Regions from separate parts of the Shewanella sp. MF05956 genome, predicted to be linked through region 1. Evidence: riboswitches for the same ligand, from Rfam matches in the RefSeq annotation. Region 1 holds a riboswitch; the other holds the start of a gene.
The links. Region 1 has a riboswitch for thiamine pyrophosphate ahead of AC19MX_RS07995 (TonB-dependent receptor). Riboswitches for the same ligand answer to the same signal wherever they lie in the genome.

Region 2: another riboswitch for thiamine pyrophosphate. It lies ahead of thiC (phosphomethylpyrimidine synthase ThiC); the one in region 1 lies ahead of AC19MX_RS07995 (TonB-dependent receptor).

Annotation. Positions count from the first base shown of each region.
Region 1 covers NZ_JCAYNV010000006.1:5,546-13,126, forward strand. The annotation lists gene AC19MX_RS07980 (phosphotransferase family protein) at 1-38, opposite strand, end outside; gene pnuC (nicotinamide riboside transporter PnuC) at 75-752, opposite strand; gene AC19MX_RS07990 (hypothetical protein) at 758-1,018, opposite strand; gene AC19MX_RS07995 (TonB-dependent receptor) at 1,068-3,269, opposite strand; TPP riboswitch at 3,327-3,433, opposite strand; gene AC19MX_RS08000 (YcfL family putative periplasmic lipoprotein) at 3,581-3,973, opposite strand; gene AC19MX_RS08005 (PaaI family thioesterase) at 4,010-4,477, opposite strand; gene AC19MX_RS08010 (PaaI family thioesterase) at 4,470-4,982, opposite strand; gene hinT (purine nucleoside phosphoramidase) at 4,982-5,335, opposite strand; gene AC19MX_RS08020 (M61 family metallopeptidase) at 5,538-7,295, shown strand; gene AC19MX_RS08025 (LuxR C-terminal-related transcriptional regulator) at 7,414-7,581, opposite strand, start outside.
Region 2 covers NZ_JCAYNV010000007.1:65,857-73,437, forward strand. The annotation lists gene thiC (phosphomethylpyrimidine synthase ThiC) at 1-1,007, opposite strand, end outside; TPP riboswitch at 1,213-1,312, opposite strand; gene AC19MX_RS09320 (TonB-dependent receptor plug domain-containing protein) at 1,579-3,726, shown strand; tRNA gene AC19MX_RS09325 (tRNA-Asp) at 4,212-4,288, opposite strand; tRNA gene AC19MX_RS09330 (tRNA-Asp) at 4,376-4,452, opposite strand; gene AC19MX_RS09335 (TIGR03503 family protein) at 4,860-6,137, opposite strand; gene dnaQ (DNA polymerase III subunit epsilon) at 6,208-6,936, opposite strand; gene rnhA (ribonuclease HI) at 7,014-7,487, shown strand; gene AC19MX_RS09350 (methyltransferase domain-containing protein) at 7,543-7,581, opposite strand, start outside.

The sequences.
Region 1 (7,581 bases):
ATGAACTCACTGGGTAAGGTGAGTAAAGGTGATGACATAAATTTTACCGCAATAACAATCTGATAATGCTGTGATTATACACTAATTGCTTGTTGAGAAAGCTTATCTTGTTTAACAATGGAGTGTTGATATTTTTTACGCCACATCATGTAACCGCCAACGGCCATTGCAACATATAGAATAAACAAACCTGAGGTCAACATCAGTCCTTTTTGGAAGTAAAGGTAGATAGAAACCAAATCAATCACCACCCAGTACAGCCAGTTCTCGAGCACTTTTTTAGCCACTAAGTACGTGGTAACAACCGCAAAACAGGTGGTGGCTGCATCGATATAGGGAAATGCTGCACTGGTGTAATTCGCCATACCGTATCCCACCACTATCGACACCAAAGCAGTAACAGCGATAACAATACTGTGAGTCGTCAACGACCAACTGCTAATGCTCAGTTGTGTATTCACTTCATGGTGTTGAGATTCCTGCACAGGCGGCACATGCAACCACAGCCAATAACCATAAACAGCCATGCCCATGTAATAAATATTGAGCACCGACTCCATTAATAGCGACACATTCCAAAACAATACAGTGTAAATGGCGGTGCTCAGAAACGCCGCCGACCAACACCAAATGTTAGTCCGCATTGCCAGAATAAGGTAAGCCAGCGCAAACATGACGGCAATGGCTTCCCAAAATGTCATGACCGACGCTTCGCTAAAAGCTTGTTGAATGGCTAACATCACGTCATTCATGGCTGTTATTCGCTATGACTTAGGTTAAGTTCGCCACCAATAAACTTGCACACAAATACGGCTTTGCCCCACTTCTCGTGAGCAGCTTGCATTTCAATGGCCAGCATTGACATGACATCAGCGTACTCACCGCACACTTGTGTTGCCATGGCATTGGTGACACGTTCAATATTGTTGTAGCTATCAACACGGCCAATAAACCACTTGATTGGATCAAGGTAGTTTTCGTTGAATGGATACATACTAATTTCAGCGGTTAATTTCATTGTTCATTTCCTAAACGGTATGCGGCACCGGGTGATGCCGCGGTTGAACTTACATAAATTTATAGTCAAACGTCACACCCACTTGGCGAGGATCGCCATAACGAATGTATTGTTTGTCGGCCCAATCTAAGTCGGGTTCGTTACCAAAATAGAAGCCGCGCACACCGTATTCTTTATCAAATAAATTACGGCCCCATAAGTAAGCCGACCATGTTGCTGTTTCGTAACCTAGGCGGGCATTATAAATGGTGTATGCATCTGATGTTGACTCGTTGCTATCTGAGTAATAAAAATCACTTTTGCCACTGGCATTGATATTAGCAAACCAACCCGAGTCGGCGACATACGTCATACCGGCACTGTAGGTAAAATTAGGAGAATGGGCGAGCTCACGACCCGACAAATCAATAATCGAGCCGTATTTGTCACTGTATTCATACTGGCCGTATTCGGTTTCTAACCAACCAACGCTGCCGTAAAACTCAATATTCTCAGTGACGTACCATTTAGCATCGACTTCAGCGCCGTAGTTTTGTGAGCTACCGGCATTTTCAGTAAATAATACAAATCGTTGTGGATTATCTGGGTCTTGTAAAGAGGCTGACACTTGTTGATCTTCACGATCCATGAAGAATATTGCCAATGTCGAGTCAACCTTGCCGTCTAACCAAGTCGATTTCATGCCGATTTCGTAGTTATATAAAATCTCGGTATCAAACTCTTTTTTGTTGGCTAACTCTGTTGGCAACGTCATATTAAAGCCACCCGCTTTATAGCCTCGCGCAATGCGTGCATAGGCATTATGATTGCTATTAATGGCTTTTGATAAGGCGATATGACCGCCCCACATGTTTTCTGACGGTTCAAAATTATCATTATTACTGTCGCGGTATTCACTGTCTCTTTGCTCAAAACGCAAACCGGTAGACAACAAATAATCATTGCCTAAATGACTGTCTAATTGAGCAAACACAGCATAATTTGTGGCTTCGTAGCTCGACTGTAACACTTCATCTGGCCAGGTGTTGTACTCTGAATATAAGTCATTATCTTCATTGAGGTTCATGGCATATACACCCACTAACCAATCAGTAGAACCTGCAAAAATCCGCCCTGCATCTTTTGATGATAAACGAAACTCCTGGGTAAGCGTTTGGCGGTCGCCTTCTTTATCCCAGGTATAATCGTACTCACATGGCTCGCTGCCTGTGACGTTGTAGTCATCATCATACAAAGTACATTGCTTGCTGGCCCAGTAGTCAGGGTTTGCCCAGTCACCATCATATGCGTGGTGGTGGTCGGTTTGCGCTATCGAGGTGAGTGAGGTGAAGTCAAATGCTGTGGCACCGGTATAAATAAACTTAAGCCCAGCACCTGTTGTTTCTTGCGCATCAATACCCGGTTGATCGGTTAAGGTATTAGTGGTGTTGTTGTCTAGTGTCCAGGCATCATAACCGTTATCGAAATTGGCATGTAATAAGGTCAAATCAATTTGTAAATCGTCTGTGGCATACCAGCGTAATTTAGCGCGGGCACTGAGCTCGTCACGTTGATTGCTGTCGTCACTATTTAGGTACAGATTATTTCGGTAACCATTTTGAGTATGTTGTTCAACCGATACCCGATACAACAATTTACCTGAGTCATTTAATGGCCCAGAACTAAAGCCAGAAAACGTGCGTAAATCATCATCGCCAACGCTGACTTTTGCGCCATGCTCAAATGAATCGGTAGGATCATTACTTTTTAGATAAATTAATCCCGCTAAGGCATTGGCACCGTATTGTGTCCCTTGCGGTCCACGCAGCACTTCAACCTGTTGCATGTCATACATGCTCGACACCATGCCAAGTCCTGATAAATCAATATCATCGACCACAAAGCCAACTGATGAGTTTGGCGCGCCCTGGTATTGCTCTTGCTCGCCGACACCGCGGATTTGGAAGTATTTAGGACGAGAGCTACCACCAGACCAGTTAAAGTTAGCAATGGAATTCAGCACATCTTCAAAATGCTGCGCACCTTCGTCTTTAAGTTGCTGAGCATCGATAACGGTCACGCTCGATGGCATTTTATCAAGGCTGATATTACTAAAATCAGCATTAACAACAATGACTTCCATTTTTTCATATTCGGGAGTTACGCGCTCAACATCAGCCGTTTTGGCTAAAACAATCGGCGAGCTTAGTGCTGCGATAACCGCTAAGGCAATTGGGGTGTGGGTTAACCCGGTAGATTTTTTCGTGAACATAGGACCTCAAATAGTGATTTTGAGATCCGGCAAGAGTAGCGAATAAGAGGTGCACTTAAAGATAGTGTGGCCCATTCCTACGCCGGTATAAGCCGGATCAGGTTCTAAGGGTTCGTCTTAACGACATCTCAGTTCAGTATTGCTGAACACCCCTTGGCGGCCACGAGTATAAACTATCTAAAATCTGATTACACGATCCGTCATACAATTTGATAACACAAAAAGCACTTTGCCAATGTCGACATTATGCTAGTGCCTTTGTCGTATCAAACAAGCGGTAAACAGCGTGTACAAAATACGAATTTAAAGCGTTAATCAGAGTAGGTTTCGCGCACGTATATCTCAAAATGACTGACTTGAGTATTAGGTGCGACTGCACTGACTTGCAGTTGTTGCATGCCATGTAATTTTACCGACTTCCAACTTGTTGCTTCATTTTCAATGGTATAACCGTTGGCATCAAACCAGGTAAATTTGTATTGCACGCGTTGGTCATAACTCGATTTACTCTGAATTAACGCCGAGGCTTTAACTAAGTCGCCCACCATAATTGACGCAATATCAGTAACATTGACATCACTGGCAAAAGAGCTGCTATCAACGCGAACTTGCCCATTAGAGTCAAGGGCAATACCCGCGGTGTTGTGAGCACAAGCGCCAAGTAACAACGTTGATGTGAGTACGATAATCGATGCGAGTTTCATAATCTTTTCCTTAAATGTTACTGGCGGTTTGGGTTATTAATCTAATAAAAAATGCGCTCTGGCTGTGGCGATCAATTGTTTACGGTTAGTTTGCCAACAATTGATACTCACATTGGCCACGCGGCGCCCTTGACGGGTAATTTTACATTCTGCAAAGGTGTCTTGATGTAAACCTGCGCGTAAATAGTCAATTGAAAAGTCGACAATTTTAGGCACCTTTTTGGCCTGCATAAACACCATTAATTGCACAATGGCCGACATTTCCATAAAGCCTGCAATCACCCCTCCGTGAATAGCCGGTAGAATGGGATTGCCGATATTGTCATCTTTTGCGGGTAATCTAAATACCATTTCGTCGCCAAAACGGGCTACAGACATACCAATAAATTGTGAGTACGGCACTTTTTCAAGCAAATAACTGTAGTCATTTAACTCAATGGCACGCTTTACCACATCTTGAACATCCAACTCACTTGATGCCACCTGGGTTGTTTGCTCAGTCATGCTGACTCTCCGGCAAGTTTCCCATTAACGCCTGACGAAACTCTTCGCCAACCATTTCTGGGCTAATACGCATAAATGAACCAACTGCATGGGCAATCGGTTCATCAATACTTTCTTGATAGGCAATCGCGCGAGTAAAGGCCACACTTGACGATAAACGGTAACACTCTGCAAAGGCATAAACCGGTTTATGCGGCTCAGCAGGCTTCATGTAATCGACCCGTAAATCTAATGTTGGTGACAACTCAAGCGATTGATATTTTTTTAAAATGGCGCACACCACTGCGGTGCCGCAAGCGGTGTCGATGAGGGTGGTAATTACCCCACCATGGATCACACCCGTGTCTGGATAACCAATAATGTCTTGGCTATATGGCAACTCAATTAATACGTGATGCTCACTGGCTTCTTTAACACTTAACCCTAAGCGACGACACTGAGCCAGTTGGTTAACAAAACGAGTGGCCACTTCAGTTAATGGGAAAAAATCACTGTTAATTTTCATTAGTCGCGGCTCAGCATTGGACCTAATGGCTTACCGCCTAAAAGATGCATATGAATATGGTATACCTCTTGGCCACCATGTTTATTACAATTCATAATCAAACGATAGCCATCTTCTGCAATGCCTGCTTCATCGGCTAATTTAGCCGCTACGGTCATCATTCGGCCTAAGGCTTTTTCATCTGATGCTTTGACATCATTGGCCGTGGCAATTAAATGGTTAGGAATAATAAGTATGTGAGTGGGCGCTTGCGGAGCGATATCACGAAATGCAGTGACGAGTTCATCTTGATATAAAATATCGGCTGGAATTTCACGACGAATAATTTTACTGAATATGGTTTCTTCGGCCATTTTAGGATCCTTAATGAATGACAGCATTTTGCTAATGATGATAGTAACAAGTCTTTGATCTCTGACTCCAGAAAAAACTCAATAAATCAGTTATCTTTTACAGAAAATGGGATTCGTTTGCTTAACCGAGTCATTTTTGGCAGCATTGTCGATTATAGCTCAATCCTTTTGATTGCAATGCTTCTACTATTTGGAATTCTTTATGCATTATCATATCCGTGCGATCGATCCTAAAGCGCACTTATTTGAAGTCACTCTCACCGTCAGCCAAGCCTCACCGTCACAAGTTTTTTACTTACCGGCCTGGTTACCTGGCAGTTACATGATCCGTGATTTTGCTAAAAACATTATCGAAATTGACGCCACAGAAAATCAACAAGCATTAACCGTCACCCAGTTAGATAAGCAAACCTGGCAGGTAAATAACCAGGATAGCGACATCATATTATGCTATCAAATTTACGCCTGGGATTTATCGGTACGTACCGCCCACCTTGATACAAACCACGGTTTCTTTAATGGCAGTAGCGTGTTTTTAGCCGCCAAAGAGCTTGAGTCACACCCGCACCAGGTTACCATAGCCAAGCCCGCATTAGCCGAATTAAGCCACTGGACTTTGGCCACCAGCATGAACAGAACCGCTGGCGAACAATTTGGTTTTGGTGATTTTAACGCACCAAACTACGATGACTTAATCGATCATCCCGTTGAAATGGGCGAGCTGAGCATCGAAACCTTTTATGCTGCTGGAGTGCCACACGATATCGTATTAAGTGGTAAACACCGCGCCAATATGGCTCGCCTGGCTAAGGATTTAACCGCCATTTGCGAATATCAAATTAACTTATTTGGCACGCCTGCACCGTTTGAACGTTATGTGTTTATGACCACAGTATTAGATAACGGCTTTGGCGGACTCGAACATAAAGCCTCAACCGCCTTAATGTGTTCGCGCAATGACCTACCTTTGTCACTCGATGCGCCGGTTGATAAAGGCTATCGGACCTATTTGTCACTTTGCAGCCACGAATACTTCCATTCATGGAACGTAAAACGCATTAAACCTGCCGAATTTACCCCATTTGATTTATCGCAAGAGTCGTACACAGAGCAATTATGGGCATACGAAGGGATTACGTCATATTACGATGATTTAATTACTTTTAAGTCTAAGTGCATTGATGAAAAAGGCTATTTAACCTTACTTAGCCAAATCATGACGCGAGTGTATCGCGGCGAAGGACGCTTTAAGCAAACCCTTAAGCAATCAAGCTTCAACGCATGGACCAAGTTTTACAAGCAAGATGAAAATGCTGCTAACGCCATTGTGAGTTATTACACCAAAGGCGCACTATTTGCGTTGTATTTAGACCTAACCATCCGCATAGAAACCCAGGGCAAGCACAGCCTTGATGATGTGATGCGCACGTTATGGCAACAATATGGATTGCCGCAAATCGGCACCAATAACATGAGCCATCAACAGATTGTTGAAAAACTGCTTAACCGCTCGTGTGATGATATTTTTGCTTATTTAGACAACACCCAAGACATACCGCTAAGCAGCTTACTTGAACAGGTCGGCGTTAGCATGACAGTGCGTGCAAGTGAGGGTGTCACCGATCTCGGTGGCGGGGATGCCAAAGGTTATAAAATCGCCTTTGGGGCTAAAACCAAGCCAGAATCACTTGGCCTAAAAGTATTAACCGTTAGCCAAAACAGCCCTGCACATCAAGCGGGACTCAGCGCCGGAGATTTGCTGATTGCCGCTGATAATTTACAGGTTAACGCCCAATTTGAGCAGCAACTGCAAAGCTATAGCGTAGGACAACAACTCAATTTACATTGGTTTAGACGCGATGAATTAATGCAAGGCCAACTGCCAGTGCGAGAAGCTGTTGCTGACACGATTTCATTAACCATTAGCGATGCCAGTAAAACCGCACTTTGGTTTAACTAGCAGTGGATTAACTGACAATGGTTTAAGTGATAGAGGTTAAACTCTCCACAAAAAGCAGACACAAAAATGGGTATCAACTGATACCCATTTCTATTTACAAAAGCTGTTGAGCTAAGGATTATACCCTCACCTCATGCATGTGAGTTTGCGCCCAGGCAATGGCTTGGCCTCTGCAGGAAACACCGATCTTTCTAAATGCACGATATAAGTGAGTTTTAATCGTTGATTCACTAACAAATAATTGATTCGCAATATCTAAATTGGTACTGCCTGACAATAAGGCGTG
Region 2 (7,581 bases), on a different contig from region 1:
AATAACACGCCGGCATGGATGGTAAAGTAATCAACTCCCTGCTCAGCTTGCTCTATGAGTGTGTCGCGAAATATTTCCCAATTAAGATCCTCAGCAACCCCATTAACCTTCTCAAGCGCTTGATAAATAGGCACGGTACCAATAGGCACAGGAGAATTACGAATGATCCACTCGCGGGTTTCATGAATATAACGCCCCGTGGATAAGTCCATTACAGTGTCGGCGCCCCAACGCGTTGACCACACTAACTTCTCTACTTCTTCTTCAATCGATGACGTTACGGCTGAATTCCCAATATTGGCATTCACTTTAACCAAAAAATTACGCCCTATGATCATAGGTTCAGCTTCTGGATGATTAATATTAAGCGGAATAATTGCTCTGCCTCTTGCCACTTCATCACGCACGAACTCAGGGGTAATCAGTTGGCCAATGTGCGCCCCAAACGCTTCACCGGGAGCGTGTTGTGTGAGTACGCTATCATGCACATCGGCGCGCGCCATATTTTCACGAATGGCAATGTATTCCATTTCTGGGGTAATAATCCCTTGCCTAGCGTAGTGCATTTGCGTGACGCGTTTGCCGACTGTGGCCCGTCGTGGCGCATTAAGTCCGTCAAATCGTAAATGGTCTAAACCATCATCAGCTAAACGTTGCTGAGTAAAGCCAGAACTTGCATGGGTTAATTGCTCAGTATCTTGACGCTCTGTTATCCAGGCTAGACGTAATGGAGCTAAACCACGACGGACATCAATATCAGCATGGGGATCGGAATAAGGCCCTGCGCAGTCATAAACCATAATGGCAGGGTTTGTCTCAGTGATAGGATGCTTATCTGTGCCACCCGTTCGAGTGCTGGCTTGATGGATTTGCCTCATGGCCACCAGCAGATCGGGACGGCTGCCTTGCAGATAGACTTTTTCAGAATTTGGGTGTTGTAATGGTTTTAGGGTATCGATAAATTGTTGAGCTTTCGCTCGTGTCTGACGACGGTTTGAATGTGACATTAGCAACCTCATTTTAAGAGTAGAGTTGCTTGTCAGGAGAGGTGTTGAGCAAAGCTATGGCCACAAAAAGATTGTGACGCATATAAATAATCAATCATTACAATGACACTGTCTGTATCGATTTAGGCTTAGGTTAAGTGAATAAATGGCTGTGAAAAAACCATCAACCAAAACGCTAAATTATCAACATGATGCCGTAATAAAAACGATTATTACGCTTGTTTCCTTCGCAGGTTCTAGCCTGATCAGGTTCAACGGATCCCGAATAAACGGTCTCAGCCATAATGGCACTCCGACAAGATGTCCCGCAGTATAGGCAAGCTTACAATAAAAAAACAAGCATTAAATTTCGCACGTATTTCACTTTATTCACTCTAAAACAGAGCAGTCATATCCAAAACCATGACGCTGCGGCTGAGTTCACACAAGCTGATTCACACTGCGAAAAGTCATCATTTTAGATGCGACAATATGTCGCATTCCATAGATTTATTAGTAGGTTATAATTTTCTAATGCAAAAAATAGCGATGAAATATATTCATCCTAATTTACAATATAATAAATACGGTGATGATTTTGACCACATTAAAAACACAAAGCATTAAATCTAATCATAATATTAACACTGCTTACTCATCAATATCTTTCGCCATAATGGTAGTGTTGTCTGCACCTGTTGCAGCACAGCCATCAACACAAGACACATATTCAGACATTGAAAGAGTTGAAGTCCACGGTCAACAAAACGGTGATAAAGATTTATTAGGTTCAGCGGAACGCTTGCTCACAAAACAAGGTGTTGAGTTTTCACAAGCGGGCGGTGTTTCAGCCTTACCGATTTTGAATGGCATGATGGGCGATCGCATTAAAGTGCTTATCGACGGCAATGACATTACTTCATCATGTGCCAATCACATGAATCCACCACTATCTTACGTGGCAGCAAGTCAAATTACCTCAGCCCAAGTGGTTGCAGGTGTGTCGCCGGTCAGTGCCGGTGGAGATAACATTGCCGGTGTGATTAAAATCAATAGTTTTAACCCAGAGTTTTCCTTAACAGACCAACTTACATGGCATAGCGGTAATGTGTCTGCAGGTTATCGAAGTGTTAGCGATACCAGCTTAGCCAGTGTCAATGCCACCGTCGCCAGTAAAGCACTGAGTTTTAGCTACCAAGGCGCTTTTGAAGACGCCAATAGTTATACCGATGGTAATGGCGACACCGTGTTAGACACGCTATATCAAGCACAAAACCATGCCTTAATTGCAGCATGGCAAGATGATACCCAACAACTTGCCATTAAATTAACCCATCAACATATTCCATATCAGGGGTTCGCCAATCAGTATATGGATATGACCAACAACGACAGTTATGGTGCAATACTGCGTTATCAATTAGCACTTGAAAATGAAGGTCAATTTAGTGCACAAGCGAATTGGCACAGTGTCGAACATGATATGGGTTTCTTCACGCCAGAAAAAACCGGCATGATGCCGATGGAAACCACAGGTAAAGATTTTAGTTACCAATTGCATTGGCAACTCCCTATGAGTAATGACAGTACGTTATTGCTTGGACAAGAATATTATCTGTATCAACTTGATGATACCTGGCCTGCTATTGAAGGCTCATCCATGATGGGCCCAAATGATTACGTCAATATTAATGATGGTAAACGCAAACGCGCTGCGGTTTACGGAGAATGGCAACAAACGCTAAATACACAATGGTGGATAACAGCGGGTGTTCGCTATGAATATGTCACGACCACTACTGGTGAAGTGCAACCTTATAACAGCATGAGTATGATGGGTATGAGTAACGTTAATGCGTTGGCAGCAGATGAATTTAATCAGCTTTATCGACCACGACATGACCATATTATTGATGCCACATTATTAGCACGATATCAATTAAGCGATACCGAAATCATCGAATTTGGTTTAGCTCAAAAAGGCCGGGCACCAAACTTATATGAACGCTACAGCTGGGGCCAAAGTACGATGGCGACAACCATGATAGGTTGGTATGGCGATGCTAATGGCTATGTAGGTAATCCCGATTTAAACCATGAAACGGCTCGCACTCTTAGCGCCGCATATACATTAGTGCAAACTGATTTCACGGCCTCAGTTACCGCCTGGTATAGCGATATCAATGACTATATTGATGCTGATGTTATTGGTAGCGTTAATAGCACGAGCATCGAGCTAAACCGCCGTAATATTTTACAATTTACCAATGTCGATGCGACAATTTATGGCTCGCGCGCAGATGCGAGTTACCTGTTAACAGAAAACGATAATGGTAAGTGGGTTGTTGCAGCCAATATCAGTGCCACTCATGGCAAAAGAAACGATACCCATACGCCTCTATATCAAATCAAACCATTACAGAGCGAGTTAACACTTCAGCATCAACGTGGTGATTGGAACAATAGTATTAGCTGGCAATGGGTGGCGACAAAAGATCGGGTCGACAATAATCGCCTTGAAAACACCACTGACAGTTATTCACTACTGAACATCTCAAGCAGTATTGAATGGCAAGGTGCAACCATGACTCTGGCAGTAAACAACTTACTTGATGAATATTACCAACTGCCTTTAGGTGGGGTGAGTATTGCGCAATATAAGCAAGATAACACCCAAGGTTTCCCCCAAATGAATGGCGCCGGCCGTTCAGTAGAGCTCAGCGTCAACTATGCGTTTTAACGCGACCTACCCAGCCTAGGGATCATTGTTTTTCTTTACTGACATAAACACATAATTGAATAAAAAGCCCTTACATTACTGTAAGGGCTTATCTATTTGGCGGAGCGGACGCTGACCTTGAATGAGTGAACTCGCGACCAGTGCGCCATGGTCGAATGTTGAAGATGTTGAAGATGCTGGAAATTAAAAAGAATAAAAAGCCCTTACATTGCTGTAAGGGCTTATCTATTTGGCGGAGCGGACGCTGACCTTGAATGAGTGAACTCGCGACCAGTGTCGTGATCGAATGTTGAAGATGTTGAAGATGCTGGAAATTAAAAATAATAAAAAAGCCCTTAAATTGCTGTGAGGGCTTATCTATTTGACACAGCGGACGCTGACCTTGAATGAGTGAACTCGCGACCAGTGTCGTGATCGAATGTTGAAGATGCTGGAAATTAAAAAGAATAAAAAAGCCCTTACATTGCTGTAAGGGCTTATCTATTTGGCGGAGCGGACGGGACTCGAACCCGCGACCCCCGGCGTGACAGGCCGGTATTCTAACCAACTGAACTACCGCTCCAAAACGGTTTGCTTACACTTAATAAAATTAAACTTGAAAAAACAATCGCATAAAATTAATTTTATTAAATGTAAACAGTCACTTGAATGGCGGAGCGGACGGGACTCGAACCCGCGACCCCCGGCGTGACAGGCCGGTATTCTAACCAACTGAACTACCGCTCCACACAAGTGCGTTGAATAATAAAGTTGTGATAATTAATCGTCAACTATTTTTTAACGGTTTTAACTCGTTTAGCTAAAAAATGCACAATTATTGTATTTAATACCATTGCGCGTTAGTAAATGATCTCTCAGCGAGAATTTAAAAGGGCTTAAACAAGGCGTATGACTGAATGAATAGTTGTTCTCTTTCGAAGTCATGCAACGCAGTGTAAGCCCTTTTAAAACTCGCCTGAAAGGAATGCCCCAGCGGCTTTTGCTTTGCGTTCTCGCTATTTGAAAGGGAACAACCATTACTACATAGCGACGCCTTAATCAAAAACCGCTGGATGCATTCTGAGTGGTCACTTATTAATGCGCAATGGTATAAGGACCACATTCAAGTATTAATCGACGTTAAAAATAATCAATTAACTTTTATCATCTGGCATGGTTAAATCAATGTCGTCCAAATCTAGGCTTTCAAGTTCATTCTCGGGGGGTTTATCTTCTTTAGGTGGATTTTGCTTTAAACGCTCTTCTGCCGCCGCCATCGCTTTCGCTAACGCTTGTCTTTTACGCCACACAATAATGCCTACAATCCCAAACAGGAATAGCACACCATTAACGGTAACAATCCAAAATATCGCATCATCTTTAGCGAGTTGCTCTTCAATCGCCGCTTGCACTGCAGCTTGCTCTGCGAGTTCCTCAGCTGTTGGGCCAGGCTTTGGTGGCTCAATTAAATTGAAAAACATCTCAGGTAAATTCAATACAATTTCACGTCCACCTACCGCGGTAGACACCACAGTCCCCTTCACTCGGTAGCTACCAAATTCAGTCACTTTCGGTAAATATAAAATTTGATCAGCGCTGGTGAGTTCTTGCAAAATTATTGGTAGTTGTAACCCGGCGGGGCCAACTAATTCAAATTCAAAATGAGTTTCTGCAAGCAAGACTTGAGTTTCATCTACGGACAACTGGATTTGCCAAATGCCTTTTAACGGATCGTTGTTGGGCACCATTTCTGCTTTTATGGGCTGTTTAGACAACTCAAATGGCATCACAAACTCACGTTCAAACACGTTATTACGTGCTGAGACGTTTAATATATAATGCCCACTGGGTTGTTCTAAGTTTTGAGCCCCTGTGAAGACACCATCATCTGGGGCTTCGTCTAAATCTTCACCATTATCTTTGTAGGCACCAACAATAATGGTGCCTGTCGCAAAATTGTCATCACCCACGATATGCTGGCTGGTAAAACGCGAGGTCCACTCAACCATGTATTCCAATCCGGGCATTCTCATGGTTAAGTTGTCGCCCAAAAGGCGCGCTGTCACTTTGAGACGTTCACCTTGAAACAGCGGTTGCGGTAAAGGTTGCACTTCAATGTCGAGTTTAGAGAGTTTCTGAATAGTAGAACCTTCGGTAACTTGCCCGAGTAACTGCCATGGGCCCGCCATTGGTTTTTCTATGTGGAGCATGTCAGCAGCGATACCATCAACCCACTTTACCGATTGTGGGTGGCGATTTGAATACCATTTACTGCCATCGGGTAGCACCACTACGACCGGCGCGGAGCCATAATCTCGTTGGATAACCAAGGTTAGGTTATCCACCATATAATCAATACGAAATCGATTCTTAAGCTCTGCAGCTTGTGAGGCTTTAACCGGTGCTGCGAACGCAGAAGATTGCCACGCCATAATAGGGCATAGCAATAGAAAACAAGCAATGGTGGCGCTACGTGAAAGGCTAACAGTCATAAAGGTGGGTTTACCCTCTCCAGAGACATTTTCCAGACTTGGCAATGAGGTCAAGTCGTTGTTCGTGTAATACTATTTCATCGGCCGATGCCCCGACGACTTTAAGGTTAAACGCGGATGTGTCGATCTTTTTTATCCCGCCACCTTCTTGACCCGCTTTTTCATTAGACAAATTAAACTTAATTTGTCCGCCAGTCATAATTAAGTAAACGTCAGCCAGGATTTCAGCATCGAGTAACGCGCCATGATAGGTTCGACGGCCATTATCAATACCATAACGACGGCATAAGGCATCAAGGTTGTTCTTTTGCCCTGGATGTAATCGCTTGGCAATGGCTAAGCTGTCTAAAATACTGCAAATGTCTTTGGTTTTCGGCCCGATTGGATTGAGTTTTGAAAACTCATGGTCCATAAAGCTCACATCAAAGTTTGCGTTATGTGCAACAATCTCAGCGCCGTCAATAAAGTTGATAAATTCTGATGCAATTTGATGAAACCGCGGCTCATTGGCCACGCGTTCATTGGTAATGCCGTGAACCTCAATGGCCTCGGGATCGATTGATTGGCCTGGATTGATGTATTGGTGATACGTCCTGCCCGTTAAACGGCGATTTATCACTTCGACACAACCGATTTCAATGATCCTGTGCCCAACATAAATAGGGCCACCCGCTTGGTTCATACCTGTGGTTTCGGTATCGAGAATGACTTGACGACTTGCACTTGAAATAATGTTCATAATTTTTACTCTTTAAGCCCTCGCCCCTAGTTAAATTGAGTATACTGGCGCGAATATTTTGCTATGGTAACAACTTGATGGCCGAACTCAAACAGCTGTATATTTTTACTGATGGATCTTGTTTAGGCAACCCGGGTCCTGGCGGCTATGGCGTGGTAATGAAATATCAACATCAAACGCATGAAATAGCCGACGGCTTTGCCCTTACCACCAATAATCGCATGGAATTACTTGCCCCCATCATCGCACTTGAAGCGTTATTTGAACCTTGTAATATTATCTTAACCAGCGACAGCCAATACATGCGCCAAGGTATCACATCTTGGATCCATGGTTGGAAAAAGAAAGGTTGGATAACGTCAACCAAGCAACCGGTTAAAAATGTCGACTTATGGAAACGCTTAGATACGGTAAGCCAACAACACACTATAGATTGGCGTTGGGTTAAAGGTCACGCTGGGCATGTAGAAAACGAACGTTGCGATACTCTAGCCAGAAAAGCCGCAGAAGCAAAACCCAAACAAATCGACGAAGGTTACCAGGCTGAATAGTCATCTCGGATTTAAAAAGTGAGTATTCATCCTCACTCATCAACATCTTTGTATGTTATTTGGTTTTTGACAAACCGGTACGTCCGGCACTCGG